One region of the Aeromicrobium marinum DSM 15272 genome, then DNA from elsewhere that is predicted to be linked to it. Evidence: predicted binding sites of a transcription regulator. Region 1 holds the regulator's gene; each other region holds the start of a gene.
The links. The regulator LexA, encoded in region 1, represses DNA repair genes until DNA is damaged. The targets are predictions, from matches to a motif close to TCGAACANNTGTTCGA.
Positions count from the first base shown of each region.

Region 1 (9,757 bases):
GCGGGATCGCCCTGATCCCCGACCCCAACTGGGTCCTGTTCACCATCGGCACCGTGATCGCCCTGCTCGCGGCGCCGCTCGGCAAGATCATGTCCTCGGCCGGATTCGGCCAGGACCGCTCCACCCACTGACCTGTTGAAGGGGGCCGACATGTCGGACCAGTACCCGCAGTACCCGCAGTACCCGAACGACCCGAACGCCAGCACCCCGTACCCCGGGGCGCAGCCCGCTCCGGCCGGTGCGGGTCCGGTGTACGCCGGCTGGTGGATCCGCGTCGGTGCCTCGGTCATCGACGGCCTGATCGCCGTGGCCGTGGCGATCGTCCCGGTCGTGGTGGGTCTCGTCATGGCCTTCAGCGACCTCGAGATCGACCCCGTGACCGACGAGGCCACCGGCACGGTCGACCCGTTGGGCATCCTCGTGCTGGTCATCGGTGGCCTGGTGTTCTTCGGCTTCGACATCTGGAACCGTGGCGTCCGCATCGGCACGCGCGGTCAGAGCCTGGGCAAGCAGCTCGTCGGTGTCCGCACCCTGCGCGCCGACACCGGCGCGGTGCTCGGCGGCGGGATGGGCTTCCTGCGCTGGCTGGTGGCGTTCGGCTTCGGGTTCATCCCGTTCGGTCAGCTCGTCGACGTGCTGTGGCCCCTGTTCGACCCCCGCAAGCAGACCCTGCACGACAAGGTCATGAGCTCGGTGTCCGTCCGGTCGTGACCACCGCCCCGACGGGAGCGTCGGTCCGGCCGGCCGAACGGTCGCGGGCCGCGCTCCTGCGGGCGCCGGTGCTCCTGGGGGCCGGTGGCCTGCTGGGCGCGGCGGCCCTGCACGTGCGTGATCCGCACGAGTCGGGATCGTGGGGGTACTGCCCGTTCCTGCTGCTCACCGGGCTGCCGTGCCCGGGGTGCGGAGGCATGCGGGCCGTCAACGACCTCACCCACGGTGACGTGGTCGGGGCGCTCGGCAGCAACGCGATGGCCGTCGCCCTGGTGGCCTTCCTCGCGATCTCGTGGCTGGTGTGGACCGCCCGCCGGGCCCGTGGCCACGACGTCCCCCTGGTTCCCGTCAGGCCGCGCGGCGCGACGGTCGCCTTCGTCGTCGTGCTGGCGTTCGGGGTGTTCCGGTTGACCCCGTGGGGCGTCGGCCTGCAGCCCTGAACGGCGCGCTCAGTCCAGCGAGAAGTCGAGCGTCAGCACACCGGTGGAGTACAGGACGATGCTGACCAGCGAGAGCACGATCGAGATGCTCCCGAGCACGACACCTGCGGTCGCCATGCCGCTGCCGTCCTGCCGACCGCCGGACGCGGTGATCTCGTTCCGCGCCAGGCTTCCGAGCACCAGGGCCGGGATGCCGGCGAACAGCCCGCAGCAGATGAGGCCGACGATGCCCAGGATCATCGACCACAACGCCTTGCCGTTGGTCTCCGGCACGGCGGCGGGAGGCTGCGGCGGGTGGCCGCCGGGTGGGGGATGTCCGCCCGGCGGCGGAGGGGTCGATCCGTGGTGCGGCGGCGTGCCGCCGTAGGGGTCGTGGTCCCCGGTGCCCGGGGGCGGCTCGTTCGTCGTCATGTCCCGAGCATAGAGAGGCGCGACGGCCGGACGAGACCCGTGTTCGGGTGCCCTCACCCCGGGTCTACTCTGGATCAGAAGCGTTCATCGGTCAGGAGGTGTCATGTCCGTTCTCGACGAGATCCTCGAGGGTGCCGCCCTCGACCTCGAGCGGCGCATGGCCGAGACGTCCCTCGACCAGCTCAAGGAGCAGGCCGCCCGCCAGCCCGAGTCCCTGGACCCCATGCCGGCCTTCCGCGCCGACGGTGTCTCGGTCATCGCCGAGGTCAAGCGGTCCAGCCCCAGCAAGGGCGCCCTGGCCACCATCAAGGACCCGGCCGCCCTGGCGTGCGACTACGCCGCCGGCGGTGCGGCCGCGATCAGCGTGCTCACCGAGGAGCGACGCTTCGGCGGCACGCTCGACGACCTGCGGGCCGTGCGTCACCGCGTCGACGTGCCGGTGCTGCGCAAGGACTTCATCACCACCTCGTACCAGCTGTGGGAGGCGCGCGCCGCGGGCGCCGACCTGGCCCTGCTGATCGTCGCGGCGCTGCCACAGAACGCACTCGAGAGCCTGGTCGAGCGGGCCCGCTCGATCGGCCTCACCCCGTTGGTCGAGGTGCACGACGCCGACGAGATCGCCCGTGCGCTCGACGCCGGCGCCGACCTGATCGGCGTCAACGCCCGCAACCTCAAGACCCTCGAGGTCGACCGCGACACCTTCGCCCGGGTCGCCGACCTGATCCCCGACCACGTGGTCCGGATCGCGGAGTCCGGGGTCCGGGGCCCCCACGACGTCATCGAGTACGCCAAGCACGGCGCGCACGTCGTGCTCGTCGGTGAGACGCTGGTCCGGGACGCCGACCCGCGCGCGTCGGTGGCCGACCTCGTCGCGGCGGGCGCCCACCCCGCCCTGCACCATCGGAGCTGAACCACCCCATGAACTACTCCCAGCCGGACGCGTCCGGCCACTTCGGCCGGTTCGGCGGGCGCTTCATGCCCGAGGCGCTCGTGGGTCCGCTCGAGGAGCTCGCCCAGGCGTGGGTCGAGGCCCAGGCCGATCCCACGTTCACCACCGAGCTGGCCCGGATGATGCGCGAGTACGCCAACGTCCCGAGCCCGCTGTACGAGGCCAGCCGGTTCTCCGAGGCCGCCGGTGCCCGGATCCTGCTCAAGCGTGAGGACCTCAACCACACCGGGGCCCACAAGATCCGCAACGTCATGGGCCAGGCGCTGCTGGCGAAGCGGATCGGCAAGCCCCGGGCGATCGCCGAGACGGGGGCCGGTCAGCACGGCGTCGCGTCGGCCACCGCCTGCGCGTACCTCGACCTCGACTGCGTCGTGTACATGGGAGAGGTCGACACCGAGCGGCAGGCACTCAACGTCGCCCGCATGCGGATGCTGGGCGCCGAGGTCGTCTCGGTCACCACCGGCAGCCGCACCCTGAAGGACGCGATCAACGAGGCGCTGCGCGACTGGGTCAGCAGCGTCGACCACACCTCGTACCTGTTCGGCACCGCCGCCGGACCCCACCCCTTCCCGACGATGGTGCGCGACCTCGCCCGCGGGATCGGTGACGAGGCCCGCGAGCAGGTGCTGGCACTCGACGGCCGCCTGCCCGACGCCGCCGTCGCCTGCGTGGGCGGAGGGTCCAACGCCATCGGCCTGTTCACCGCCTTCGTCGACGACGCCGACGTGCGCCTCGTGGGTGTCGAGGCCGGCGGGGACGGTGTCGAGACCGGCCGGCACGCCGCGACCATCGGCGGGGGTGAGGTCGGGGTGCTGCACGGTGCCCGCTCCTTCCTGCTGCAGGACGCCGACGGGCAGACCGCTGAGTCGCACTCCATCTCGGCCGGCCTCGACTACCCCGGCGTCGGCCCCGAGCACTCGCACCTGGCCGACATCGGGCGGGCGAAGTACATCGCCGCCACGGACGCCCAGGCCATGAGCGCCTTCGATCTGCTGTGCAAGACCGAGGGCATCATCCCGGCCATCGAGTCGGCCCACGCGCTGGCCGGCGCCCTGACCCTGGCGCAGGAGCTCGGTCCCGACGCCACGATCCTGGTCAACCTGTCGGGCCGTGGCGACAAGGACGTCCACACCGCGGCCGAGTACTTCGGTCTGCTCGACGAGCCCGCCGGGTCGGCATGACGTCGATCGACGACCTGTTCGAGCGCACCCGTGCCGAGAACCGGGCCGCGCTGGTCGGTTACCTGCCCGCCGGGTTCCCCACCAAGGAGACGTCGATCGCGGCGATCCGCGCGATGATCGACGGCGGGGTGGACCTCGTCGAGGTCGGCCTGCCCTACAGCGACCCGGTCATGGACGGACCGACGATCCAGGCCGCCGCCGAGATCGCGCTCGCCGCGGGCAGCCGGACGGCAGACGTCTTCGACGTCGTGGCCGCCTCGGCCGCGACCGGCACCCCCACCGTCGTCATGACCTACTGGAACCTGGTGGAGCGCTACGGCGTCGACCGGTTCGCCGACGAGCTGGCCGCTGCCGGTGGTGCCGGCATGATCACGCCCGACCTGATCCCCGACGAGGGGGCCGAGTGGGACGCCGCGTCCCGCGCCCACGGCCTGGACCGCGTCTACCTCGTGGCGCCGTCGTCGACCGACGCGAGGCTCGCGATGACGGCCGAGGCCGCCAGCGGGTTCATCTACGCCACCGCCGTCATGGGCGTCACGGGCCAGCGCCAGCAGACGTCGAGCCTCGCGCCGGCACTCGTGGCACGCCTGCGTGAGGTCACCGACAAGCCGGTCGGCGTCGGCCTGGGGGTCAGCAACGGCGCCCAGGCCCGCGAGATCGCCGCCTACGCCGACGCCGTGATCGTCGGCTCCGCGATCGTGCGGTGCCTGCTGGACGCCCCCGACGAGGCCAGCGGCATCGCCGCCGTGCGAGAGCTGGCCGCCGACCTGCGTGACGGAGTGGAGCGAGCATGACCCCCCAGACCCTCGTCCAGTCGATCCCCAGCCCCTCCTCGGGCGTCTGGGAGATCGGCCCGTTCCCGCTGCGGGCCTACGCGCTGGGCATCATCATCGGGGCCCTGCTGGCCATCTGGATCGGTGAGCGCCGGTTCCAGGCGCGCGGCGGCAAGGACGGCGTCATCAGCGACGTCGCCATCTGGGCCATCCCGTTCGGCATCGTCGGCGCCCGCATCTACCACGTGGCGACCGACCCCCAGCTGTACTTCGGCGACGGCCAGAGCGCGGTCGACGCGCTGAAGATCTGGCAGGGCGGCCTGGGCATCTGGGGCGCGGTGGCCGGCGGCGCCCTCGGCGCCTACATCGCGGCCCGCCGGGCGGGCGTCTCGTTCGCCGCCGTGGCCGACGCGATCGCGCCCGGTCTGCTGGTCGCGCAGGCCGTGGGCCGGCTCGGCAACTACTTCAACCAGGAGCTGTTCGGCCGCCCGACCGAGCTGCCGTGGGCGCTGGAGATCGACCCCGAGAACCGCCCGGCCGGATTCCTGGAGTTCGCGACCTTCCACCCCACGTTCCTGTACGAGCTGCTGTGGAACCTGGCCGCAGCCCTGCTGCTGGTGCTCATCGACCGTCGGGTGAGGCTCACGGGCGGGCGGGCGTTCGCGCTGTACGTGATGTTCTACACCGCCGGCCGGTTCTGGATCGAGATGCTGCGCATCGACACCGTCAACGAGATCGGGCCGTTCCGCCTCAACGTGTGGACGTCGATCGTGGTGTTCGTGCTGGCTGCGGCGTTCTTCTGGTGGTCACGCCGCCGGGGTGCACCTGTGGACCGGTCCGAGCCGTCGACGACCCCGGCCGACTAGCCTGACGCGCATGCCCGAAGCGCCCTCCCACCCGGCTCCCACGGTGGCTGCGGTGCTCGCCGCCGCCGTCGACTCCCTCGGCGGAACCCCCCGCGACGGCCAGCAGCGGATGGCCGAGGAGATCGCCGGAGCGTTCACCGACGGCCGTCACCTGCTGGTGCAGGCCGGCACCGGCACCGGCAAGTCGTTGGCCTACCTCGTGCCGAGCCTGCTGCACGACCAGCGGGTCGTCATCGCGACGGCCACCCTCGGCCTGCAGCACCAGCTGGTCGAACGCGACATCCCGGCGCTGAAGGAGGCCGCCCGCGCCACCCTGGACGAGGTGCCGCACCACGCGGTCGTGAAAGGCCGGGCCAACTACGCCTGCCTGCACCGGGTGCGCGAGGGCGCCCCGGACGACCAAGGGGTGCTGATCGAGGTGCCCGAGGGCACGCTGGGCGCCGAGGTCGTCGAGCTGCGGTCGTGGGCCGAGCAGCAGGCCGCCGACGGGCACACCGGCGACAAGGACGCGGCTCCGCCGCACAGCGACCCGGCGTGGCGACAGGTCAGCGTCACCCATCGCGAGTGCCTCGGAGCCTCCCGGTGCGCGTACGCGGGCGAGTGCTTCGCCGAGCTGGCCAAGGAGGACGCACACCGAGCCCAGGTGGTGGTGACCAACCACGCGATGCTCGCGATCGACGCCATCGACGGCGTGCCGATGCTGCCGGAGTACGACACCGTGGTGATCGACGAGGCCCACGAGCTGACCGCCCGGGTGACGCAGGCGTCCACCGACGAGCTCGATCCCGGCCTGGTCGAGCGAGCTGCCCGCCGGGCCCGCTCGCACGTCACCGAGGACACCGCGGCCGACGACCTCAGTGATGCCTCGGAGTCGTTGTCCGACGTGCTGACCCGCACCGAGCCGGGCCGCATCGACAGCCTTCCGCAGCCGCTGGCCGAGGTGCTCGCGTTCGTGCGCGACACCGCCCGGGCCTGCCTGTCGGCGTTCACCAAGGAGACCGGCGGCACCGAGCCGGATCCGGGACGCCAGCAGGCGAGAGGCCTGGTCGACGACGTCCGGCGGATCGCGGAGCGGATGATCGCCGCGGGCGACACCCAGGTGGTGTGGAGCAGCGACGGTCGTGGCGGCCCCCGGCTGCACGTGGCGCCGATCGACGTCGCGGCCAGCCTGCGGGACAAGCTGTTCGCCGACCGCACCGTGGTGCTCACCAGCGCCACCCTGACCGTGGGTGGGGGGTTCGACCCGGTGGCCCGCAGCCTGGGGCTCGCCCCCGGCGGCGACGACTGGACGGGGGTCGACGTCGGGTCGCCGTTCGACTACGCCCGGCAGGGCATGCTGTACGTCGCCAAGCATCTGCCGCCGCCGGCGCGCGACGGCCTGGGGGAGGCGCAGATCGCCGAGATCACCGAGCTCATCGAGGCCTCGGGCGGCCGCACGCTGGGCCTCTTCTCGTCCCGCCGTGCCGCAGAGACGGCCGCCGAGGCGGTGCGGGAGCGGCTGCCCGACCTCGACATCTGGTGCCAGGGCGATGCCCAGCTCAGCGAGCTGGCCCGGCGCTTCGTCGCCGAGCCGAGCACCTGCCTGTTCGGCACCCTGAGCCTGTGGCAGGGCATCGACGTGCCCGGCGACACCTGTCAGCTGGTCATCATCGACAAGATCCCGTTCCCGCGGCCCGACGACCCGCTGATGAGCGCCCGGCAGCGGTTGGTCGAGAAGGGCGGCGGCAACGGCTTCATGGCGGTGGCGGCGTCGCACGCCGCCCTGCTGCTCGCGCAGGGCGCGGGCCGGCTGATCCGGCGCACCACCGACAAGGGCGTGGTGGCCGTGCTCGACCCCCGGCTCGTGACGGCGCGGTACGGCTCCTTCCTCGCGGCATCGCTGCCGACCATGTGGCGCACGACCGACCGCGACGTGGTGCTGTCGGCACTGCGGCGCCTCGACGCCGACGCTGGCTAGGGTGGCGTGATGAGCATCCTGGTCACCGGCGGCGCCGGCTACATCGGTTCGCACGTCGTCAGGGCCCTGGGGCTGGCCGGCATGGACTGCGTCGTGATCGACGACCTCTCCAGCGGGCACGCGGAGTTCGTGCCGGACGAGGTGCCGCTGGTGCAGGCGAGCCTGCTCGATGCCGCCGCCATCACCCGGGCGATGACCGACCACTCCGTGGAGGCCGTGATCCACCTGGCCGGCTTCAAGTACGCCGGTGTCTCGGTCGACCGTCCGCTGCACACCTACCAGCAGAACGTGCAGGGCACGGTGCTGCTGCTGGAGGCGATGGAGGCCAACGGCGTCGACGCGTTGGTGTTCTCCTCCAGCGCAGCGGTGTTCGGCACGCCCGACGTGGAGCTGGTCACCGAGGACACCCCGACCCGGCCGGAGTCCCCGTACGGGGAGAGCAAGCTGATCGGCGAGTGGCTGATCGCCGACGTGGGCCGGTCATCGGGTCTGCGGCACACCTCGTTGCGGTACTTCAACGTGGTCGGGTCGGCCGTGCCGGAGCTGTACGACACCAGCCCGCACAACCTGTTCCCGCTGGTGATCAAGGCGTTGCGGGAGGGCCGCACCCCTCGCATCAACGGCACCGACTACCCCACGCCCGACGGCACGTGCGTGCGCGACTACATCCACGTGGCCGACCTGGCCGAGGCGCACGTGGTCGCGGCCCGGCGCCTGGTGGAGGGCGAGACCCTCGAGGCGGTCTACAACCTGGGCAGCGGGTCGGGCGTGTCGGTGCGCGAGATCATGGACGCCGCGGCCGCCGCGACGGGCATCGACTTCGAACCCGAGATCGGGCCGGCCCGGCCGGGCGACCCGGCCCGGATCGTGGCCACCGGCGAGCAGGCGGCCCGCGACCTGGGTTGGGAGAACCGGCACACGGTGCACCAGATGTTCGCCAGCGCCTGGAACGCCGGCTGACCGCTGGAGGTTTGTGGTTTCGAGGGCGCTCGTTCCTCGCGCCACCTCAACCACCGAGCAGGCCGACCACTCGGTGGTTGAGGTGCGAGCGTGCGAGCCTCGAAACCACCGACGCGACCACTCGGTGGTTGAGGTGCGAGCCTGCGAGCCTCGAAACCCCCGACCGGCCTACACGCGGCGCAGGACCGCGGTGACCTTGCCGAGGATCGTGGCGTGGGTGCCGTCGATGGGGGAGTAGTCGTCGTTGTGCGGCAGCAGCCACACCTGACCGTCCTTGCGCTGGAACGTCTTGACGGTGGCCTCACCGTCGAGCATGGCGGCGACGATCTCGCCGTTCTCGGCGACCGGCTGCTGGCGGATGACGACGTAGTCACCGCTGCAGATGGCCGCGTCGATCATGGAGTCGCCGGACACCTCGAGCAGGAACAGCGTGCCGTCGCCCACGAGCGACTTCGGCAGCGGGAAGATCTCCTCGACGCGCTCCTCGGCGAGGATCGGACCACCGGCGGCGATGCGTCCCACGATCGGGACGTAGGTCGCCTCGGGGTGGGCGTCGTCGATCCCGGTCTCGTCGTACGAGGACGCGGAGGCGCTGCTGACGGCATGGCGTGCCGCGCCGCCGTCGGGCAGGAAGATCTCCATGGCGCGAGGGCGGAACGGATCGCGGCGGATGTGCCCCATCTTCTCCAGCTGCTTGAGCTGGTGCGACACCGACGAGGTGCTGACCAGCCCCACCGCCTGCCCGATCTCGCGCATGCTCGGCGGGTAGCCCCGCTTCTCGACCTCGTCGCGCAGGAACTCCAGGACCCGGCGCTGCCGCGCGGTGAGCCCGTTGGCGTCGGCGGGACCGTCGGGGAGCTCGGTGACCGCGGCGTCGGTTCCGGGGGTGTTCTGCTCGTCGCTCATGCCCACAGGCTAGTACCGAAGGTGCGTTCGATCAAACACATGTTCGAGCGTGTCGCGGGGACTCGTCCACTAGGGTGACGGCCATGCCTCGCCCTCTCGTCACCCCGTCCCAGCCCCGGTCCGCCCTCGTGACGGGCGCCGCGCGGGGCATCGGCCGGGCCGTGGCCGCCGAGCTGGTGACCCGCGGCTACCAGGTGGTGGTCACCGACGTCGACGCTGCCGACGCCGCACGGACGGCGGCCGAGATCGGCGCGGTGGAGGGGTTCGCCCTCGACGTCACCGACGAGCAGGCCAACCGTGCCGCGGCGGCCCGCACGGCAGCGATCGCGCCTCTGGGCGCCTGGGTGTGCAACGCCGGCGTGCTGTTCGAGGGCGACCTGGTCGATCTCACGTCCGACCAGATCCGGCTGCAGTTCGACGTCAACGTCCTGGGGGTGGCCTGGGGTGTGCGGGCGGCCGCCGAGGTGTTCCGGCAGCAGGCGGCGAGCGGCGTGACCGGGGGAGAGATCGGCATCCTGGCCTCCCTCAGCGCCCACGCCCCGGTGCCCGGCCTGAGCGCCTACGCGGCCACCAAGGCCGCGGTGCTGTCGCTGGCGACCTCGT
Region 1 covers NZ_CM001024.1:1,433,762-1,443,518, reverse strand. Annotated here, with positions in the region: gene HMPREF0063_RS07380 (HGxxPAAW family protein) at 1-131, shown strand, start outside; gene HMPREF0063_RS07375 (RDD family protein) at 151-711, shown strand; gene HMPREF0063_RS07370 (DUF2752 domain-containing protein) at 708-1,151, shown strand; gene HMPREF0063_RS07365 (DUF4190 domain-containing protein) at 1,161-1,562, opposite strand; gene trpC (indole-3-glycerol phosphate synthase TrpC) at 1,666-2,472, shown strand; gene trpB (tryptophan synthase subunit beta) at 2,481-3,692, shown strand; gene trpA (tryptophan synthase subunit alpha) at 3,689-4,486, shown strand; gene lgt (prolipoprotein diacylglyceryl transferase) at 4,483-5,331, shown strand; gene HMPREF0063_RS07340 (ATP-dependent DNA helicase) at 5,342-7,288, shown strand; gene galE (UDP-glucose 4-epimerase GalE) at 7,298-8,248, shown strand; gene lexA (transcriptional repressor LexA) at 8,417-9,154, opposite strand; gene HMPREF0063_RS16210 (SDR family NAD(P)-dependent oxidoreductase) at 9,238-9,757, shown strand, end outside.

Region 2 (9,757 bases), 530 kb from region 1:
GGACCGCCCCGTGGTTGGAGTCCGTCGAGGGTGGCCTCGACGCGGTCAGGGCGGTGGTGCTCCACGACAGTCTCGGCATCGGGGCCGACCTCGACGCGGCGATGGAGGCGCACGTCGGCAGCTACGTCGACGAGTGGGCCGCGACCCTCGCGGACGAGGCCAAGCTGAGCCGCTTCCGGTCGTTCGTCAATGCTCCGGACACGGCCGACCCCGATCTGGCGTACGTCGACGAGCGCGGACAGCGCCGACCCGCCTCGCCGGTCGAGCGGAGCGTCCTCGTCGCCGGTGCCACGATCGCCGTCCGGCCGTCGGACGTGACCGCGTGAGCCGGTGGCAGCGGGTGTGCCGGCTCGACGACCTCCTGCCGGACCGAGGCGCGGCCGCGCTCGTCGGGGGCATCCAGATCGCCCTGTTCCGCTCGGCCACCGGCGAGCGCGTCCACGCAGTCGGGCACCGCGACCCGTTCAGCGGCGCGAACGTGATGGCTCGCGGGCTCGTCGGGACCCGCCAAGGGGTGCCCACGGTGGCATCGCCGATGCACAAGCAGACCTTCGACCTGGTGACCGGTCTCTGCCTCGACGACCCCGAGGTCGGCCTCGACGTCTGGCCGACCCGCATCATGGACGGATGGGTGGAGATCGGCACGACGGGCACGGACCGGTGACGACGCTCGGCCCGGTCCTGGCGGGGACCCGCGTGCTGGTGACGGCGCAGCGCCGGGCGTCGGACCTCGCGCTCGCGTTGGAGCGCCGAGGCGCCGAGGTGAGCGTCGCTGCTGCGCTCGGGGTGGAGTCCCACATCGACGAGCAGACCCTGCTCGACCGGACCAGGCACCTCATCGCCGAGGGTGCGGACATCGTGGTGGTGACAACCGGCATCGGTCTGCGGGGGTGGCTCGACACCGCGGAGGCCGCGGGTCTGGGGGGTGACCTGATCGACGCCCTGAGGTCGGTGCGCCTGGTCGCCCGCGGACCCAAGGCGCGGGGTGCGTTGCAGGCGGCGGGGCTCGTGCCGGACTGGGTCGCGGAGTCCGAGACCTCGGCCGAGATCGCCGACTTCCTCCTGGCGGAGGGCGTGGACGGGCTGTCGATCGCCGTGCAGCACCACGGAGCAGGAGACGACGGACTCGAGACCCGCCTGGCAGCGGCAGGGGCGCGGCCGTACGGGCTGGTGGTCTACCGGTGGGGCCCGCCCCCGGACCGCGCGGTGCTCGAGCGATCGGTCCGGGACACCGCCGACGGCAGCTTCGACGCGGTGGTCTTCACCTCGGCGCCCGGCGCCGCGGCGTGGCTCCACGTCGTGCAGGCCGCCGGGGTGCTCGACGAGGTCCTGCGGCTGGCGAAGGACGACCGACTGGTCGTCGCGGCGGTCGGTCCGGTGACCGCGGAGCCCCTGCGGACTGCCGGGTTCGACCCGCTGCTGCCGGAGCGGGCCCGGCTCGGTGCGCTGGTCCGATCACTCGTGATCCTGCTGGGTGACGCATCCACGAGCGTCCGCACGGCGGGCGGTGACCTCCGGGTGCGTGCGACCACCGCGACGCTCGACCACGTGCCGCTCCCTGTGTCGCCGAGCGGCCTCGCCGTGCTGCGCCTGCTGGCGACCGAGCCGGGGACGGTCCGCACACGCGAGGAGCTGCTGTTGGTGCTGCCGGGGGAGTCGACCGACCCGCACTCCGCCGAGGTCGCGGTGGCGCGGCTCCGCGACGCCGTCGGTCGCGCCGTGGTGCAGACGGTCGTCAAGCGCGGGTACCGCCTGGCCGTGCGGGAGGCGCCGTGACCACCACGGTCGTGGCCACCAGTCACGGGACCCACGCGCCGGCCGCGCGACGGGCCGTCACGGCCCTGGTCGACGCCGTCCGTCGCACGGTCGAGCACCTGGACGTCCAGGAGGCCTTCGTCGACGTGCAGGAGCCGCGGCCCGCCGCCGTGGTCGACGTCGCGCCCGGGCCGGTCGTGGTGCTGCCGCTGCTGCTCACCGCCGGCTGGCACGTGCGGGTCGACATCGCCCGGGCCGCCGATCGTCCGTGGGCCGTGGCGGCCGAGCCTCTGGGTCCCGACCCCCGACTGACCGCTCTGATGCTGCGGCGGCTGCTCGAGGCCGGGTCGACCCCCGACGACGTCGTCGTGCTCGGGGTGGCGGGCTCCACCGAGCGGCGCGCGATCGACGAGGTCGACCGGGCCGCGGACGACCTCGCCCGAGCACGGGGCGGCCCGGTCGTGGCCGGGCACCTGGGCGGCTCGGGTCCGGCCTTCGCGGACGTCGTCCGGACCGTCGCCCGCCCCGGGCGACGCACCGTGGCGGCCTCCTACCTGCTGGCTCCGGGCTTCTTCCACGACCGGCTGGACCGTTCGGGCGTCGACCTCGTCACACCACCGTTGCTGGACGACGGGCCGGTCGACCGCGGTGTGGTGTCCGTGGTCGTCGATCGAGTGGCCGCAGCGATCGGACGGCTGGACCGCGCTGCCGCGGCCACGCCACGGTCGGGAGCGGTCGAGTGGCACTTGTCACGGTCCTGAACCGTCCGCGAAACGCCGGCGAAACACCGTCGCGCCACGCTGACGGCATGGGTCGTGTCGGGACGGTCACCGCAGGTGTCTCGGGTTCTGCGGTCGCCGGCCCGCCCGACGACGGGGAGCGCCGCCCGTGAACCGTTCGTTGATCCTCTGCGCGCGGGGCGCGGAGGACCCCGCGGGCCGTGCGGACCTGTCGCGACTGGTCAACGCCGTGCGACGGGAGGCGCGAGGCCTGGACGTGGTCGACTGCTACCTGGACGGCCAGGAACCGGGCATCGCCGAGGTCGTCGCCTCCACCAGCGGGCCACGGGCGCTGGTGCCCCTCGTGCTGGTGCACGACCGTGCCGTGTCGGTCGACATCACCCGGGCGGCAGCCGTCGACGCCTCGGTGACGGTGACCGCGCCGCTCGGCCCCGACTGGGTGCTGGCCGAGATCGGTGTGCAGCGGCTCATCGCGGCCGGGGCCCGACCGAGTGACACCATCGTGCTGGCGATCGACGCCCTGGTGGAGGACCGCGCCGTCACCGACGTGGGGAAGGCGGCTCGCCTCCTCAGCGCCGTCTGGGGCGGACGGGTCCACGTGGGGTCGCTCGGGGGTCCCGACACCTCGCTGGTCGAGGCTCTCGACGTCGCCCGGGCCTACGGGCGGCGGGTCGTCGTGGCGCCCTACCTGCTGACCCGTGGCCATGCGCTCGACGTCATCGGCCAGGCGGGGGCCGACGTGGTCACCGCACCGATCCTCACCCACGGTGCCCCGGACCCCCGGCTCGTGGGGCTCGTGCTGGACCGGGCCCGCTCCCGCAGCGTGCCCGGAGCCCCGCAGGCCGCCGGTCCCGGCGACGAACCCCGCCTCGCCCACGGCTGACGTCCCGCGAAAGGCTCGAGTTCTGCTTTAGGCTTGGGGCATGGCGACCCGTACGTCTTCCCCGCCGCGCAAGCGGCCGTCCGGCAGCCAGGCCCGCAAGAAGCCCACAGCGAAGCGTCCCGCCCCACGACGCCCCGCCGCGAAGCAGACCGGACCTGGCCCCTTGGCTCGCGCCGTCACCGGCCTCGGTCGGCTCCTCCGGGCGATCTGGCTCGGCCTGGCCGGGGTGATCGGCGCGATCGCGCGCAGCATCGGCCGCAGCGCCCGCGACCTCGATCCCGCCCACCGCAGGGACGGGGTCGGCCTGGCCGTCCTGGGTCTCGGCATGGTGGTGGCCGCCGCCACGTGGTGGCAGCTGCCCGGAGCGGCCGGACGGGTCATCCGTCAGGTCTGTGAAGGCACGGTCGGTGTGCTGTCGGTCGGTGTGCCGGTCGTGCTGGCCATCATCGCGTGGCGCACGTTGCGGCACCCGGACGAGCAGGGTCCGGCCGGCCGTCAGGTGATCGCCTGGCTCGCGGTCGGCGGCGGGGTGCTCGGTCTGGTCCACCTGTCCAACGGTGTGCCACGCCCGGGCGACATGGCGGCCGTGCGGGAGGCCGGGGGAGCGCTCGGCTACCTGTTCTCCGCCGTCCCCATGGACCTGCTGAAGACCGGCTACGTCGTGGCGCCGCTGCTGGTGCTGGTCGTGGCCTTCGGCGTGCTGGTGCTGAGCAACACCCCCGTGCACGCGGTGCCCGAACGACTCCGCGCCACCCGCGACCGGATCCTCGGTCGTCCGCAGGAGGCCGAGCCGGCCCCGTCCGCCCGCCGGTCCCACCCGCGCACCCCGGCGGCGCCGGTCGTCGACGAACCGTACGAGAACCCGCTCATCGACGTGCCCGACGACGTCACCGACGACCCCGCGCCCGCGGTGCACGAGACCGCACCGGTCGAGGAGGCGCAGCTGCCTCCGCTGGAGCCGTTGCCGGCCCGCGCCGAACAGCTGGCCCTGTCCGGGGACGTCATCTACTCCCTGCCCGACAGCACGGTGCTGCGTGAGGGTTCGCCGCACAAGGCACGGTCGGCGGCGTCCGACGAGGTCGTGGAGCGGCTCACCGAGGTGCTGGAGCAGTTCCAGATCGACGCGCAGGTCACCGGGTACACCCGCGGGCCGACGGTCACGCGGTACGAGGTCGAGCTCGGCCCGGCGGTCAAGGTCGAGAAGGTGACGGCGCTCAGCAAGAACATCGCCTACGCCGTCGCGTCCAACGAGGTCCGGATCCTCAGCCCCATCCCGGGCAAGTCGGCGATCGGGGTCGAGATCCCCAACGTCGACAAGGAGATGGTGTCCCTGGGTGACGTCCTGCGGTCGACCAAGGCCCGCAGCGACCACCATCCGATGGTCATCGGTCTCGGCAAGGACGTCGAGGGCGGGTTCGTCGTCGCCAACCTCGCCAAGATGCCGCACCTGCTGGTGGCCGGCGCCACCGGATCGGGCAAGTCCAGCTTCGTCAACTCGATGATCAGCTCGATCCTGATGCGGTCGACGCCCGACGAGGTCCGGATGATCATGGTCGACCCGAAGCGCGTCGAGCTGACGGCCTACGAGGGCATCCCGCACCTGATCACGCCGATCATCACCAACCCCAAGAAGGCCGCCGAGGCGCTGCAGTGGGTCGTCCGCGAGATGGACATGCGCTACGACGACCTCGCCAACTTCGGCTTCCGCCACATCGACGACTTCAATGCCGCCGTCCGGGCCGGCACGGTGGAGCTGCCCGCGTTGAGCGAGCGGGTCCTCGCGCCGTACCCCTACCTGCTGGTCGTCGTCGACGAGCTCGCGGACCTGATGATGGTGGCTCCGAGGGACGTCGAAGATTCCGTCGTGAGGATCACGCAGCTCGCGCGAGCAGCCGGGATCCACCTGGTCCTGGCCACGCAGAGGCCTTCGGTCGACGTCGTGACCGGACTCATCAAGGCCAACGTGCCGAGCCGGCTGGCGTTCGCCACCTCCTCGCTGGCAGACAGCCGGGTCATCCTGGACCAGCCGGGCGCCGAGAAGCTGGTCGGGCAGGGCGACGGACTGTTCCTGCCGATGGGCGTCAACAAGGCGATGCGGATGCAGGGCGCCTGGATCACCGAGGCCGAGATCCACGCGGTCGTCGAGCACTGCAAGACGCAGCTGCAGCCCAGCTACCGCGACGACGTCACCGCCCCCGCGCAGAGCAAGCGGGAGCTGGACGACGACATCGGCGACGACCTCGACCTGGTGCTGCAGGCGGTCGAGCTGGTCGTCACCACGCAGTTCGGCTCGACGTCGATGCTCCAGCGCAAGCTGCGGGTCGGGTTCGCCAAGGCCGGTCGCCTCATGGACATCATGGAGAGTCGGGGCGTCGTCGGCCCCAGCGAGGGCTCGAAGGCGCGGGACGTCCTCATCAAGCCCGACGAGCTCGAGCAGGTGCTGGCCACGATCGGTGCCGGAGCATGAGCGCGCACGCCGCCGAGCCCGCCCCGACCTTCGAGATCCATCGCCGGGTGCGGCTGTACCTGGTGCTCGGACTGTGCTGTGTGGTGCTCGCAGCCGGGTTCGGGGCGATGGCGTACGACCAGCGCGACCCGGTGCTGGCGGCGCCGGCCGCCGTGTTCCTGGTGCTGGCCCTGGCGCTGCTGCGGGGGACCGGTGACGCCAGCACGCCGTTGTTCATTGCCGACGACCACGGGGTCCGCATGCGCAACGGGGACGGGTGGATCGGGCTGTTGTGGAACGAGATGGGCGAGATCCGGGTCGAGGCCCGCGAGGGGTGGCGGCACGACGCTCGGGTCAAGGTCGTGAGCGCCGACGGGCTGCGGGTGTACTCGACGCCGCTGGGTCTGTCGACGACGGTCGCGCCCGCCGAGGCCCGGACGCAGTTGGCGCAGCGTCGCGGCGCTGTCGCATACTGAGGTGTCCTGACGTCGCCGGAAAGGCCCCCATGACCCCGCCCGAACCCTCCGCCGTCCCGGAGGCGCCGAGCAACCTCAACATCGCGAACGCGCTGACCGTCGTGCGGATCGCGGGTGTCCCGCTCTTCGGGTGGTTGCTGCTGTTCGACGCAGGTCAGCAGGTCGAGTGGAGACTCTGGGCGTTCCTCGCGTTCGGACTGCTCATGGTCACCGACCGGATCGACGGCGACATCGCGCGCAGCCGCGGTCTGGTCACCGACTTCGGCAAGCTCGCCGACCCGATCGCCGACAAGGCGCTCACCGGCATGGCCTTCATCGGTCTGGCCCTGATCTTCGACCACTGGCTGTTCTGGCTCGTCACCGTCGCCGTGCTCGTGCGCGAGTGGGGCATCACGATCATGCGCCTGTTCATCAAGAAGTACGGCGTGATGCCGGCCAGCCAGGGCGGTCGGATCAAGACCACCCTGCAGGCGACCGCGCTCGCCGGCTACATCCTCCCGCTCGAGCTGTGGGACACCGCGGCCAGCGACGTCGCCCTGTGGGTCACCCACGTCCTGATGGCCGGCGCGGTCGCGATCACGATGGTGACCGCGTGGCAGTACGTCGTCGACGCCCGACGCATCCGAGCCGACTTCCTGGCGGCCCGACCGTCGTGAGCGCGACGCGGGACGCGCGGGGGCTCATCGGCCTGCTGGCCGACCGCGGTCTCACCGTGGCCACCGCGGAGTCGTTGACCGGTGGGCTGGTGTGCGCCGAGCTGGTCGGCGTCGCAGGCGCCTCCGCCGTCGTGCGGGGCGGGGTGGTGGCCTACGCGTCACGGCTGAAGCTGGACCTGCTGGGCGTCGATCCCGGGCTGCTGGGGACGCGGGGGGCGATCGACCCGGACGTGGCCGCCCAGATGGCGGCAGGGGTCCGGGGGCGGTGCGGTGCAGACGTCGGGATCGCCACCACCGGCAATGCCGGGCCGACGGCGGCGGAGGGCCGTGAGGTGGGGCTGGTCTACGTGGCGGTGGCCGACGCCCGCGGCGTGGTGGTCGAGCGGCTCGACCTCGCCGGGGACCGCGACACGATCCGCCGGGCGACCGTGGATGCTGCACTGTCGTGCGCGGTCGATAGGGTGGGGGAACAGGAACGGCCCGGGGGCTGTTGACCGTCACGTCGGCAGCTCTCACCGACAGCACCGACAGCCCCGTCGGCCCTGCACCCGGAGGTGAACCATGACCACGATGCGTCAGCTCGTCGGCGAAGTCCTCCGCGCGCGCCGTCTCGACGAAGGTCTCACCCTGCGGGACGTGTCCGCACGGGCGCGGGTGTCGCTCGGGTACATCTCCGAGGTGGAGCGCGGCCAGAAGGAGCCCAGCTCGGAGCTCCTCGCTGCTCTGGCCGCCGCGCTCGACGTGCCGCTGTCGAAGGTCCTGCTCGACGTGGGAGCCCGGCTGGAGCTGGTCGAGAGCGCCGAGGCGCAGCTCGCGAGCGTGTCCTCCATCGCGCCCGGCGACGTCCGGGTCTCCGCCGCCTGATCCGCGTGCGACACAGCGAGTTCTGGGAGCGGATGGACCAGCACCTGGGCGCCGGGTACGCCCGGGTCTGGGCCGACACCCAGGTCATCTCCGAGCTGGGCGGGCGCACGCCCACCGAGGCCCTCGACGCCGGGGTGATCCCCAAGACCGTCTGGCGCGCCGTGCACGCCCGGCTGGAGCTCCCCGCCTCCGAGCGCTGAGGTCCCGTCCCCTTCCGGGCGGTGGATCCGCGACCGAAAGGCGCCCCATACGGTCGCGAACCCACCGGCCGGCCTATTCGGTCGCGAATCCACCGCCTCGGGGGGTCGGCGTGTCGCGCGCGATCGAACGGATGTTCGTACTAGGGTCGTCCACAGGTTGACGTCAGGAGAGCGGACGTCCACAGACGGGTCGACGAGGCCCAGGAATGTCTGAGGGCTCTCCTACCGTCGTAGACGCCGCGCCACCCACGACAGATCGGACCTCTGATGGCCTCCAAAGCACCACTTGCCCCCGTCACCCGCCTCACCGGCGGCGACACCGACGAACGCACCAAGGCGATCGACAACGCCATCGCCCAGATCGACCGCGCCCACGGCAAGGGAGCCGTCATGCGGCTGGGTGAGCGTGGCCGCACCAAGATCGACGTCATCCCCACCGGCGCCACCGCGCTGGACGTGGCCCTGGGCATCGGCGGTCTCCCGCGCGGCCGGGTCGTGGAGATCTACGGACCGGAGTCGTCGGGCAAGACCACCGTCGCCCTGCACGCCGTCGCCAACGCTCAGAAGTCCGGCGGTGTGGCGGCGTTCATCGACGCCGAGCACGCCCTCGACCCCGAGTACGCCCGGGCTCTCGGCGTCGACACCGACGCGCTGCTGATCTCGCAGCCCGACAGCGGTGAGCAGGCGCTCGAGATCGCCGACATGCTGATCCGTTCCGGCGCCCTCGACATCATCGTCATCGACTCCGTCGCCGCCCTCGTGCCCCGTGCCGAGATCGACGGCGAGATGGGCGACAGCCATGTCGGTCTGCAGGCCCGCCTCATGAGTCAGGCCCTGCGCAAGATGACCGGAGCGATCAACGGCTCGGGCACGACCGCGATCTTCATCAACCAGCTGCGCGAGAAGATCGGCGTGATGTTCGGCTCGCCCGAGACCACCACCGGCGGCAAGGCACTGAAGTTCTACGCCTCGGTCCGGCTCGACGTCCGGCGCATCGAGACGCTGAAGGACGGCACCGACATGGTCGGCAACCGCACCCGCGTCAAGGTCGTCAAGAACAAGCTCGCCCCGCCGTTCAAGCAGGCCGAGTTCGACATCATGTACGGCAAGGGCATCAGCCGCGAGGGCAGCCTCATCGATGTCGGCGTCGACTGCGGTCTGGTGCGCAAGGCCGGCGCCTGGTACACCTACGAGGGCGACCAGCTCGGTCAGGGCAAGGAGAACGCACGCCAGTTCCTCCACGACAATCCCGACCTCGCCGAGGAGCTCGAGAAGCGCATCAAGGACCAGATGGGGGTCGGCGTCGCGGTCGAGGAGACGGCCGAGGCCGTCGGCGCCGAGGCCGACTTCTGAGCGGGATGAGCGTCGTGGAGACCGAGCTGACGGCCGACGAGGTGGCCGAACAGCATGCCGTGGCCAAGCAGGTGGTCTACGACCGCCTCGCCGTCCGGGCCCGGAGTCGCTCCGAGCTCGAGCAGACGCTGCTCAAGAAGCGGGTTCCCGCCGAGGTCGCCGCCGTCGTGCTCGACAAGTTCGAGGCCGCCGGGCTCGTCGACGACCGTGAGTTCGCCCGCTCCTGGGTGCAGGGGCGCCAGCGCAGCAAGGGCCTGGCCACCGGTGTCCTGGCCCAGGAGCTGAAGCGGCACGGGGTCGACGACCAGGTCGCCGCGGAGGCACTCGCCGAGCTCGACGCCGACACCGAGCGCCAGGCCGCCCACCAGCTGGTCCAGAAGAAGC
Region 2 covers NZ_CM001024.1:901,183-910,939, forward strand. Annotated here, with positions in the region: gene nirB (nitrite reductase large subunit NirB) at 1-326, shown strand, start outside; gene nirD (nitrite reductase small subunit NirD) at 323-664, shown strand; gene HMPREF0063_RS04740 (uroporphyrinogen-III synthase) at 661-1,776, shown strand; gene HMPREF0063_RS04745 (sirohydrochlorin chelatase) at 1,773-2,516, shown strand; gene HMPREF0063_RS04750 (sirohydrochlorin chelatase) at 2,644-3,378, shown strand; gene HMPREF0063_RS04755 (DNA translocase FtsK) at 3,419-5,845, shown strand; gene HMPREF0063_RS04760 (hypothetical protein) at 5,842-6,300, shown strand; gene HMPREF0063_RS04765 (CDP-alcohol phosphatidyltransferase family protein) at 6,330-6,956, shown strand; gene HMPREF0063_RS04770 (CinA family protein) at 6,953-7,450, shown strand; gene HMPREF0063_RS04775 (helix-turn-helix domain-containing protein) at 7,518-7,820, shown strand; gene HMPREF0063_RS04780 (DUF3046 domain-containing protein) at 7,826-8,020, shown strand; gene recA (recombinase RecA) at 8,288-9,373, shown strand; gene HMPREF0063_RS04790 (regulatory protein RecX) at 9,379-9,757, shown strand, end outside.
Region 2: a site for LexA is predicted at 8,144-8,159, ahead of recA (recombinase RecA). Genes of this name have one in related genera too.

Region 3 (9,757 bases), 440 kb from region 1:
CTGGGCCTGCCGGACGCGCTGCTGGGCAACGCGCGCCAGTGGACCTCGCCGCAGTTCAACAACCGCTCGGGCGTCGTGACGGTCACCCGGACCCTGGGTACCGAATTGGGCAGTGTCAGCTTCGACTTCGGTCCGGGCAACGGGATCGGCAACAAGTCCTGCACCGTCAACCCCTGAACGGTCGTCCCCTGAGCCGTCGTCCTGCGGATCACCCCGTCGCCACTACGGTGGCGGGGTGCCTGCTTCCCCCACGATCGGTGTGTTCGCCCTGCAGGGTGACGTCCGGGAGCACCTGGCCGCGCTCCGGCGGCTCGGCGCCTCCACGCTCGCCGTCCGCCGGCCAGCCGAGCTGGAGCAGTGCGACGCGATCGTGCTGCCCGGTGGCGAGTCGACCACGATGCACAAGCTGGCGGTCACGTTCGAGCTGTTCGAGCCCCTGCGGGAGCGGATCGCGGGCGGGATGCCGGCCTTCGGCACGTGCGCGGGCATGATCCTGCTGGCCGACCGGATCACCGACGGCACCACCGACCAGCGGACGCTGGGCGGGCTCGACGTGACGGTGCGCCGCAACGCCTTCGGCCGACAGGTCGACTCCTTCGAGGGCGACCTCGACATGGCCGGGCTCGACGCACCCGTGCACGCCGTGTTCATCCGGGCGCCGTGGGTCGAGCAGGTCGGTGAGGCGGTCGAGGTGCTTGCCACCGTTCCCACCGGGGAGGCCGCGGGTAGGATCGTCGCCGTTCGACAAGGTGCCCTGATGGCCACGTCGTTCCACCCCGAGGTGGGACACGACGACCGTGTGCACGGACTCTTCGTCGACCACGTTCGCACGATGTAGAGATTCTGCGTAGAGCACCAGCCGGAGGAGGGACGCGCCATGTCAGGTCATTCCAAGTGGGCGACGACCAAGCACAAGAAGGCCGCGATCGATGCCAAGCGCGGCAAGATGTTCGCCAAGCTGATCAAGAACATCGAGGTCGCGGCGCGGATGGGCGGTCCCGACCCCGACGGCAACCCCACGTTGTACGACGCGATCCAGAAGGCCAAGAAGTCCTCGGTCCCCAACGACAACATCGACCGTGCCGTCAAGCGCGGCGGCGGCGTGGGCGACGACGCGGTGGACTACATCACCATCATGTACGAGGGCTACGGCCCGAACGGGGTGGCGATGCTCGTCGAGTGCCTCACCGACAACCGCAACCGCGCCGCCATGGAGGTCCGCACCGCCATGACCCGCAACGGCGGCACGATGGCCGACCCGGGCTCGGTGTCGTACATGTTCGCGCGCAAGGGCGTCATCATCGTGCCCGCGGAGCAGGAGGGCGGGGCCACCACCGAGGACGACATCCTGCTGGCCGTGCTCGACGCGGGGGCCGAGGAGGTCAACGACCACGGCGAGTCCTTCGAGGTCATCTGCGAGGCCACCGACCTGGTGGCGGTGCGCACCGCCCTGCAGGACGCGGGCCTGGACTACGACTCCGCCGACGCCTCGTTCGTGCCGTCGGTCAACGTCGAGGTCGACGTCGACGGCGCCACCAAGGTGCTCAAGCTGATCGACGCCCTCGAGGACTGCGACGACGTGCAGAACGTGTTCGCCAACTTCGACGCCTCCGACGAGGTCCTCGCCCAGATCTGACCCCCCGTCCCCGCTGGCAGTGACGTTTCGGCCCCGAATTCGGCCGATCCGGGGCCGAAACGTCACTGCCAGCGGGAAGTCGGGTGTGTCGGCGGGGGAGTGCCGGCGGGCTCGGCTAGGGTTCGAACATGCGTTCTCTCCAGGGCGGCCCGCGCAGGGTCATGGGCATCGACCCGGGCCTCACGCGGCTCGGGCTGGGCGTCGTCGAAGGCTCGGTGGGCAGGCCGCTCACGATGCTCGACGTCGACGTGCTGCGCACCCCCGCCGACCTCGACCCGGCCCGACGGCTGCGGATCCTGGCCGACGGCATCGAGGAGCGGCTCCTGCTGCACCGGCCCGACGCCGTGGCCGTCGAGCGGGTGTTCAGCCAGCACAACGTGCGCACCGTCATGGGCACCGCGCAGGTCAGCGGCGTCGCGATGATGCTGGCGGCGCGCCACGGCATCGAGGTGCACCTGCACACCCCCAGCGAGGTCAAGGCGGCGGTCACCGGCAGCGGCCGCGCCGACAAGGCGCAGGTCACCCAGATGGTCACCCGGCTGCTGCGGCTCACCGAGGCACCCCGGCCCGCCGACGCCGCCGACGCCCTCGCGATCGCGATCTGTCACCTCTGGCGCGGGGGAGCGCAGAACCGCCTTGCCGAGGCCGTCGCGAAGGCGGCCGGCCGGTGATCGCCTCGTTGCGCGGCACCGTCGCCGCGGTCTCGTTGGACTCCGTCGTGCTCGACGTCGGTGGGGTCGGCTACCTCACCCGGTGCACCCCCGGCACGATCGCCGGGCTGCGGATCGGCCAGGAGGCCCAGCTGGCCACCACGCTCGTCGTCCGCGAGGACTCGATGACCGTCTACGGCTTCGCCGACGCCACCGAGCGCGACATGTTCGAGCTCGTGCAGACCGCCAGCGGCGTCGGGCCCAAGGTGGCACTGGCGATGCTCGCGGTGCTCGACCCCGACCGGTTGCGCCAGGCCATCGCGCAGGCCGACCACTCGACCCTGATGTCGGTCCCGGGCATCGGACGCAAGGGCGCCGAGCGGATCGTCGTCGAGCTGAAGGACCGGGTCGGCCTGGCCGGCAGCGCCGCCCCCACCGGTGCGCCCGCGTGGCGCGAGCAGGTGCACGAGGCGCTGCTCGGCCTCGGCTGGCCCGCCCGCGACGCCGAGCGCGCGGTCGACAACGTCGCGGCCGATCTCGCCGACGATCCCGGCGCCGCGGCCGACGTCTCCACCCTGTTGCGCGACGCCCTGCGGTCGCTCGCGAGGACCCGATGAACGACGAGCAGTTCGACGAGTCCGGCGTCGTCACCGCGGTGGCGGGCGCCGAGGACCGCGCCTTCGAGGCGGCGCTGCGGCCCCGTACCCTCACCGAGCTGATCGGTCAGGACCGGGTCCGCGAACAGCTGTCGTTGGTGCTCGACGCTGCCATCGCCCGCGGCAGCACCCCCGACCACGTGCTGCTGTCCGGCCCGCCGGGGCTGGGCAAGACCACCCTGGCGATGATCATCGCGCACCAGGTGGCGGCCCCGTTGCGGATCACCAGCGGGCCCGCGATCCAGCACGCCGGCGACCTCGCGGCCATCCTGTCGGGCATCGGCGAGGGTGACGTGCTGTTCATCGACGAGATCCACCGGATGTCACGGCCCGCCGAGGAGCTGCTGTACATGGCGATGGAGGACTTCCGTGTCGACGTGGTCGTCGGCAAGGGGCCCGGCGCCACCGCCATCCCGCTGGAGATCCCGCCGTTCACGGTGGTCGGGGCCACCACCCGCGCCGGGCTGCTGCCCGGGCCTCTGCGCGACCGCTTCGGGTTCACCGCCCAGCTCGACTTCTACGACGCGGCCGACCTGCACCGCATCGTGCGCCGATCGGCCGACCTGCTCGCGCTCGACCTCTCCGACGCCGCCGGCCACGAGATCGCCTCCCGCTCGCGCGGGACCCCGCGGATCGCCAACCGGTTGCTGCGCCGGGTCCGTGACTTCGCCGAGGTCAGGACCGGCGGTGTCCTCGACGAGGCCGCGGCCCGGGCCGCCCTCGACCTCTACGAGGTCGACGCCATCGGTCTGGACCGGCTCGACCGCGCCGTGCTGACCGCCCTGTGCTCGAGCTTCGGTGGCGGGCCGGTGGGCCTGTCGACCCTCGCCGTCGCGGTCGGCGAGGAGCGCGAGACCGTCGAGGAGGTCGCCGAGCCCTTCCTGGTCCGATTGGGGTTCCTCGCCCGGACCCCGCGAGGTCGGGTCGCCACGCCGGCGGCGTGGCGGCACCTGGGGATGGCCGTCCCGGCCGGCCTCGACCAGCTGACGCTCGGCACCGACGACCCCTCCTGAGCGGTGGTGCCCCACCGGCCGCCCCCTAGACTTCGGGTGGCCGCCCGGCCATCCCGTGCCGCGGGACCGTCGATCTCCTGGAGAGACCCGTGAACGAAGCAGTGGCCAACTTCCTGCCCCTCGTCCTGATCGCCCTGGTCTTCTGGCTCCTGCTGGTGCGACCGGCTCGCAAGCGGCAGAAGGAGTTCACCGCCGTCCAGCAGGCGATCGAACCGGGCCGCGAGATCATGACCGCCAGCGGGATCTTCGGTACCGTCACCGGCGTCGTCGACGACCGGCTGCAGGTCGAGATCGCACCCGGCGTCACGATCGAGATCCTCCGGCAGGCCGTCGGCCGCGTCGTCGACGACCCGGCCGAGGAACCCTACGAGCACCGGACGAGCGACGACGACGTCGACGGACGCACCGACTGAACCGTCGGTCAACCATGAGGTGGCGACCTCCGGTCACCGCCGGACCGATAGCGTGGTCCACGTTCACCCGACTTGAGGAGTACCCATGAAGAAGTCCCTGTCCCTGGCCGCGACGGTCCTGGTCGGCGTCACGACCCTCTCCGCCTGCGGCGGGGGCTCCGGCGACTACTGCGGGGACCTCGAGTCGTTGCAGGACGACTTCGCCAGTGCGTCCGAGCTGACGTCCGAGACGGCCGAAGAGGTCTTCGCCGCCTTCGGTCAGCTCGCCGAGTCGGCCCCCGACGAGGTCGCTGACGACTGGGAGACGGTCGACTCGAACCTCGAGGGGTTCCAGAGCGCGCTGGAGGATGCCGGCCTCGACCTGGCCAACCTCGAGGACATCGACCCGACGACCCTCGACGAGGACGCCACCGCGGCGATCCAGGAGGCGTACGCCAACCTCGCCAACGAGGACTCCCAGGCCGCCTTCACGGCGATCGAGGAGCACGCGCTCGACGAGTGCGACGTCGACCTCAGCGAGTGATCCGGTGAGCGGCGCCGCCCGGCACATCGAGCGGCTGGTCCGCCCGGTGCCGGACTGGCCGCAGGCCGGTGTCGTATTCCGCGACATCAGCCCGCTGTTGGGTGACGCCACCGCCTGGGCGGAGGTCGTCGACGAGCTGAGCGAGCAGATCGGCGACCTCGGACGGATCGACGCCGTGCTCGGGGTCGAGGCGCGCGGCTTCCTGCTCGGGGTCGCCGTGGCACGCACCCTCGGGGTCGGGTTCATCCCGGTCCGCAAGGCCGGCAAGCTGCCGGCCGACGTCGTCAGCTCGTCCTACGACCTGGAGTACGGGTCCGCGACGATCGAGATGCACGCGGACGCGCTGGAGCCCGGCGCACGGGTCGTCGTCGTCGACGACGTCCTCGCCACGGGCGGCACGCTGCAGGCCACGATCGACCTGGTCAACCGGGTCGGCGCCGAGGTGCTCGCCACCGCCGTGATGATCGAGATCGACGGACTCGGCGGTCGGGACCTGCTGACCGGCCGGCCCTGTCTCGCGCTGCACACCTTCTGACCGACGACCCTGACCCACCCCAGGAGATCTCATGAACGCATCGCAACGACGCATCGTGGCCATCGTGCTGGTCAGCGTGCTGGTGCTCGGCACCGCAGCGTCGCTGATCAGCGGCCTGTTCTGACGCAGGACCACCCGGGCGCGCCCCCGACCGGCGGCTACCATGGCCGCAGGAGGTCCTGTGGCTGATCGCACCCCGGCCGTCACCGAGCCGGCAGAGGCACCGGAACCGAAGTCCGACGCGGTTCCGGCATCGGCGCGGGTCCGCACGCGCCTGTCGCGGATCGGTGGCAAGACGACGTCGCCCAACGCGGTGCTCGAGCCCCTGCTGAAGATCTACCGCGGGACGCACCCCAAGGGTGACGTGACCGCGATCCAGAAGGCGTACGAGATCGCCGAGCGGATGCACGACGGACAGACCCGCAAGAGCGGCGACCCGTACATCACCCATCCGCTCGCCGTGGCCACCATCCTCGCCGAGCTGGGCATGACCGCGCCGACCCTGTGCGCGGCGCTGCTGCACGACACCGTCGAGGACACGCCGTACACGCTCGACCTCGTCCGGGTCGACTTCGGCGACGAGGTCGCCCAGCTGGTCGACGGCGTCACCAAGCTCGACAAGGTGAAGTACGGCGACTCGGCGCAGTCCGAGACGATCCGCAAGATGGTCGTGGCGATGAGCCGCGACATCCGGGTGCTCGTCATCAAGCTCGCCGACCGCCTGCACAACATGCGCACCCTGCGGTACCTGCGGCAGGACAAGCAGGAGCGCATCGCCCGCGAGACGATCGACATCTTCGCCCCGCTGGCGCACCGCCTGGGCATGAACACGATCAAGTGGGAGCTCGAGGACCTCGCGTTCGCGACCCTGCACCCCAAGGTCTACGACGAGATCGTCCGTCTCGTCGCCGACCGGGCCCCGTCGCGGTCGACCTTCCTCGACCGGGTGATCAACGACGTCGAGTCCGACCTGAAGCCCACCAAGATCAAGGCCACCGTCACCGGACGGCCCAAGCACTACTACTCGATCTACCAGAAGATGCTGGTCCGGGGCCGTGAGTTCAGCGACATCTTCGACCTCGTGGGTGTGCGGATCCTGGTCGACTCGGTGGCGGAGTGCTACGGCGTGCTGGGCGTGCTGCACGCACGGTGGAACCCGATCCCCGGCCGGTTCAAGGACTACATCAGCGTCCCGAAGTTCAACATGTACCAGTCGTTGCACACGACGGTCATCGGACCGCAGGGCAAGGCCGTCGAGCTGCAGATCCGTACGCGGGCCATGCACCGGCGGGCCGAGTACGGCGTCGCCGCGCACTGGAAGTACAAGGAGGACGCGGTCGTCCCGTCCTCGGGACGGTCCGGTCGGGCCGGCGGCGCCCCGCCGGACAGCTCGGAGATGCTGTGGCTGCGTGAGCTGCTGGACTGGCAGTCCGAGACCGAGGACTCCATCGACTTCCTCGACCAGCTGCGCTTCGAGATGCGGCAGGCCGGCGTCTACGCCTACACCCCGCGTGGTGACCTGATCCAGCTGCCGGCGGAGTCCACCCCGGTCGACTTCGCCTACGCCGTGCACACCGAGGTGGGGCACGCGTGCATCGGTGCGCGGGTCAACGGACGCCTGGTGTCGCTGGAGTCCACGCTGGACAGCGGCGACGTCGTCGAGATCTTCACCTCCAAGTCACCGGACGCCGGCCCCAGCCGCGACTGGTTGGAGTTCGCCGCCAGCCCGCGGGCCCGCAACAAGATCAAGCAGTGGTTCACCAAGGAGCGGCGTGAGGAGGCGATCGAGCGCGGCAAGGACCTGATCGCCAAGCAGATGCGCAAGGAGAGCCTGCCGCTGGTGCGGCTGTTCCGGCAGCAGACGCTGGAAGCCGTGGCGGCCGACCTGCACCTGGCCGACATCTCGTCGCTGTACGCAGCCGTGGGCGAGAGCAACGTCAGTGCGCAGCACGTGGTCGAGCGGGTGCTGGCGCTCGCCGGCGGCCGGGCGGGTGCCGAGGAGGACCTCGCCGAGGCCACGTCGATGCCGCTCACGATCCGCGAGGGTCAGCGTCGGGTCGAACCCCGGGGTGACGCGGGTGTGGTGATGGTGGGCCTCGACGGCGACGTCATGATCAAGCTGGCCCGCTGCTGCACGCCGGTCCCGGGGGACCCGATCCGCGGGTTCGTCACCCGGACGGCCGGCGTCTCGGTGCACCGCGCCGACTGTTCCAACCTGCAGGCGCTCACGGCCGAGCCCGAGCGGCTGGTCGACGTGCAGTGGGCCCCGAGCTCGACCAGCACGTTCCTCGTGGCGGTGCAGATCGAGGCGCTGGACCGGCCGCGGCTGCTCAGCGACATCACGCGGGTCATGTCCGACCAGCACGTCAACATCCTGTCGGCAGCGCTCAGCACCGGTCGTGACCGCGTCGCAAAGATCAAGTTCACCTTCGAGATGGGCGACGCCAAGCACCTCGGTCACGTGCTGCAGGCTGTCCGCACCGTCGAGGGTGTGTTCGACGTCTACCGCCTGACCCAGTAGGCGGGCCCGGGTCAGGAGAAGTCGGCCTGGGCCTTCTGCGCCATGTCGAGGAAGGCCTGCTTGGAGGCGAGGTCGGCCTGCAGGTCCTTGACCCGGCGGTCGTCGCCCTTGGCCTCGGCCGCCGAGATCTTGGCGGCGACCTCGTCGATCGCGCGCTGCAGCTTGCCGATCATGTCGTCCGCGCGGGCCGACTTCTCGGGATCGCTCTTCTTCCAGACCTGGTCACCGGCCTCGCGCACGGCCTGCTCGACCGTCCGCAGACGGCCCTCGAGCTCCTTGATCCGGTCGCGGGGGACCTTGCCGGCCGCCTCCCAGCGGTCGGCGATGTCGTTCATGGCGCGCCGTGCTGCCGGCAGGTCGGTGATCGGCAGCAGCGCCTCCGCCTCGACGAGGAGCTTCTCCTTGGCCTCGGCGTTGACGGCGTACTCCGCGTCGATCTCGGCGTTGACGGCCTCGCGAGCCGCGAAGAACACGTCCTGAGCGGCACGGAACCGCTTCCAGAGCTTGTCCTCGACGTTGCGAGGTGCCGACCCGGCCTGCTTCCACCGGTCCATCAGGTCGCGGTACTTGCCGGCCGTCGGACCCCACTCGGTCGACGTCTGCAACGCCTCGGCCTCGGCGATGAGCTTCTCCTTGGTGACCTTGGCCGCGTCGCGCAGCGTTGACTGCTCGGCGAAGTGCGCCTTGCGCTGCCGGGTGTGTGCGGTGCGGGCGGCCGAGAACCGGTGCCACAGCTCGTCGTCGGTGGCCTTGTCGAGCCGCGCGAGCGCTTTCCACTCCTCCAGCAGCTCGCGGAGCCGGTCGGAGCCGGACTTCCAGTCGCGACCGGCGGCGATCTTCTCGGCCGCGTCGGCGATCCGCTGCTTGGCGACCAGCGCCTCGGCCTGCTTGGCCTGCTTGGCGACCTTGCGCTCCTCGCGCTGCTTCTCGATGCCCGGCGCGAGCGCCTCGAGCCGGGTCAGCAGCGCGGCGAGGTCGCCCATGGCCGCGGCGTCGGTGATCGACTCGCGCGCCTTGGCCACTGCCTTGACCGCGTCGTCGGGGCTGAGCGCACCGGCCGCGATGCGCTGCTCGAGCAGGTTGACCTCGCCCTCCAGGCCCGCGAAGCGACGCTCGTACAGCGCGAACGCCTCCTGGGCGTCACCGCCGGCGGCCCACTGCCCGATCAGCCGCTCGCCGTCGGCGGTGCGGACGTAGACGTTGCCCTCGGCGTCGAGACGACCCCAGGGATGGTCGGGCGTGGAACTCATGCGGCCCATCCTAGGAGGAACGGGCTGTCGGCCCGACGCACCGGCTCGCGTAACCTGTCGGGCGTGCTGCTCACGTCGTTCCCCGCCGGCCCGCTGCAGGCGAACTGCTATCTCGTCGCCCGCGACCGCGGAGCAGGTTGCGCCGTCGTCGACCCCGGGATGGACTCCCTCGACGGCGTCCGTCGCGCTGCCGCCGAGCACGACCTCACCCCGCAGGCCGTGCTGGTGACCCACGGACACTTCGACCACATGTGGAACGCCCAGGACGTCGCCTCCGAGTTCGGCTGCCCGGTCTGGATCCACCCGGCCGACCGGCACCTGCTGAGCGACCCGATGGCGGCGATCTCTGGGGAGTCGGCGGCGATGCTGCGCCAGCAGCTCGGGATGCACGACCTGCCGGAGTTCGCCGAGCCGGCCGACGTCCGTGACGCGACGGACGGGGCGACGTTCGACGTCGACGGGGTGACCTTCACGGTCGACCACGTCCCCGGTCACACGCCCGGCACGGTGTTCTACCGCATCGACTGGCCCGACGACGAGGCCGTCAGCCAGGTCATGTT
Region 3 covers NZ_CM001024.1:992,716-1,002,472, forward strand. Annotated here, with positions in the region: gene HMPREF0063_RS15675 (signal peptidase I) at 1-177, shown strand, start outside; gene pdxT (pyridoxal 5'-phosphate synthase glutaminase subunit PdxT) at 236-838, shown strand; gene HMPREF0063_RS05200 (YebC/PmpR family DNA-binding transcriptional regulator) at 878-1,636, shown strand; gene ruvC (crossover junction endodeoxyribonuclease RuvC) at 1,798-2,307, shown strand; gene ruvA (Holliday junction branch migration protein RuvA) at 2,304-2,903, shown strand; gene ruvB (Holliday junction branch migration DNA helicase RuvB) at 2,900-3,955, shown strand; gene yajC (preprotein translocase subunit YajC) at 4,045-4,368, shown strand; gene HMPREF0063_RS17075 (hypothetical protein) at 4,454-4,891, shown strand; gene HMPREF0063_RS05230 (adenine phosphoribosyltransferase) at 4,896-5,426, shown strand; gene HMPREF0063_RS05235 (RelA/SpoT family protein) at 5,590-7,947, shown strand; gene HMPREF0063_RS05240 (DUF349 domain-containing protein) at 7,959-9,197, opposite strand; gene HMPREF0063_RS05245 (MBL fold metallo-hydrolase) at 9,261-9,757, shown strand, end outside.
Region 3: a site for LexA is predicted at 1,759-1,774, ahead of ruvC (crossover junction endodeoxyribonuclease RuvC). Genes of this name have one in related genera too.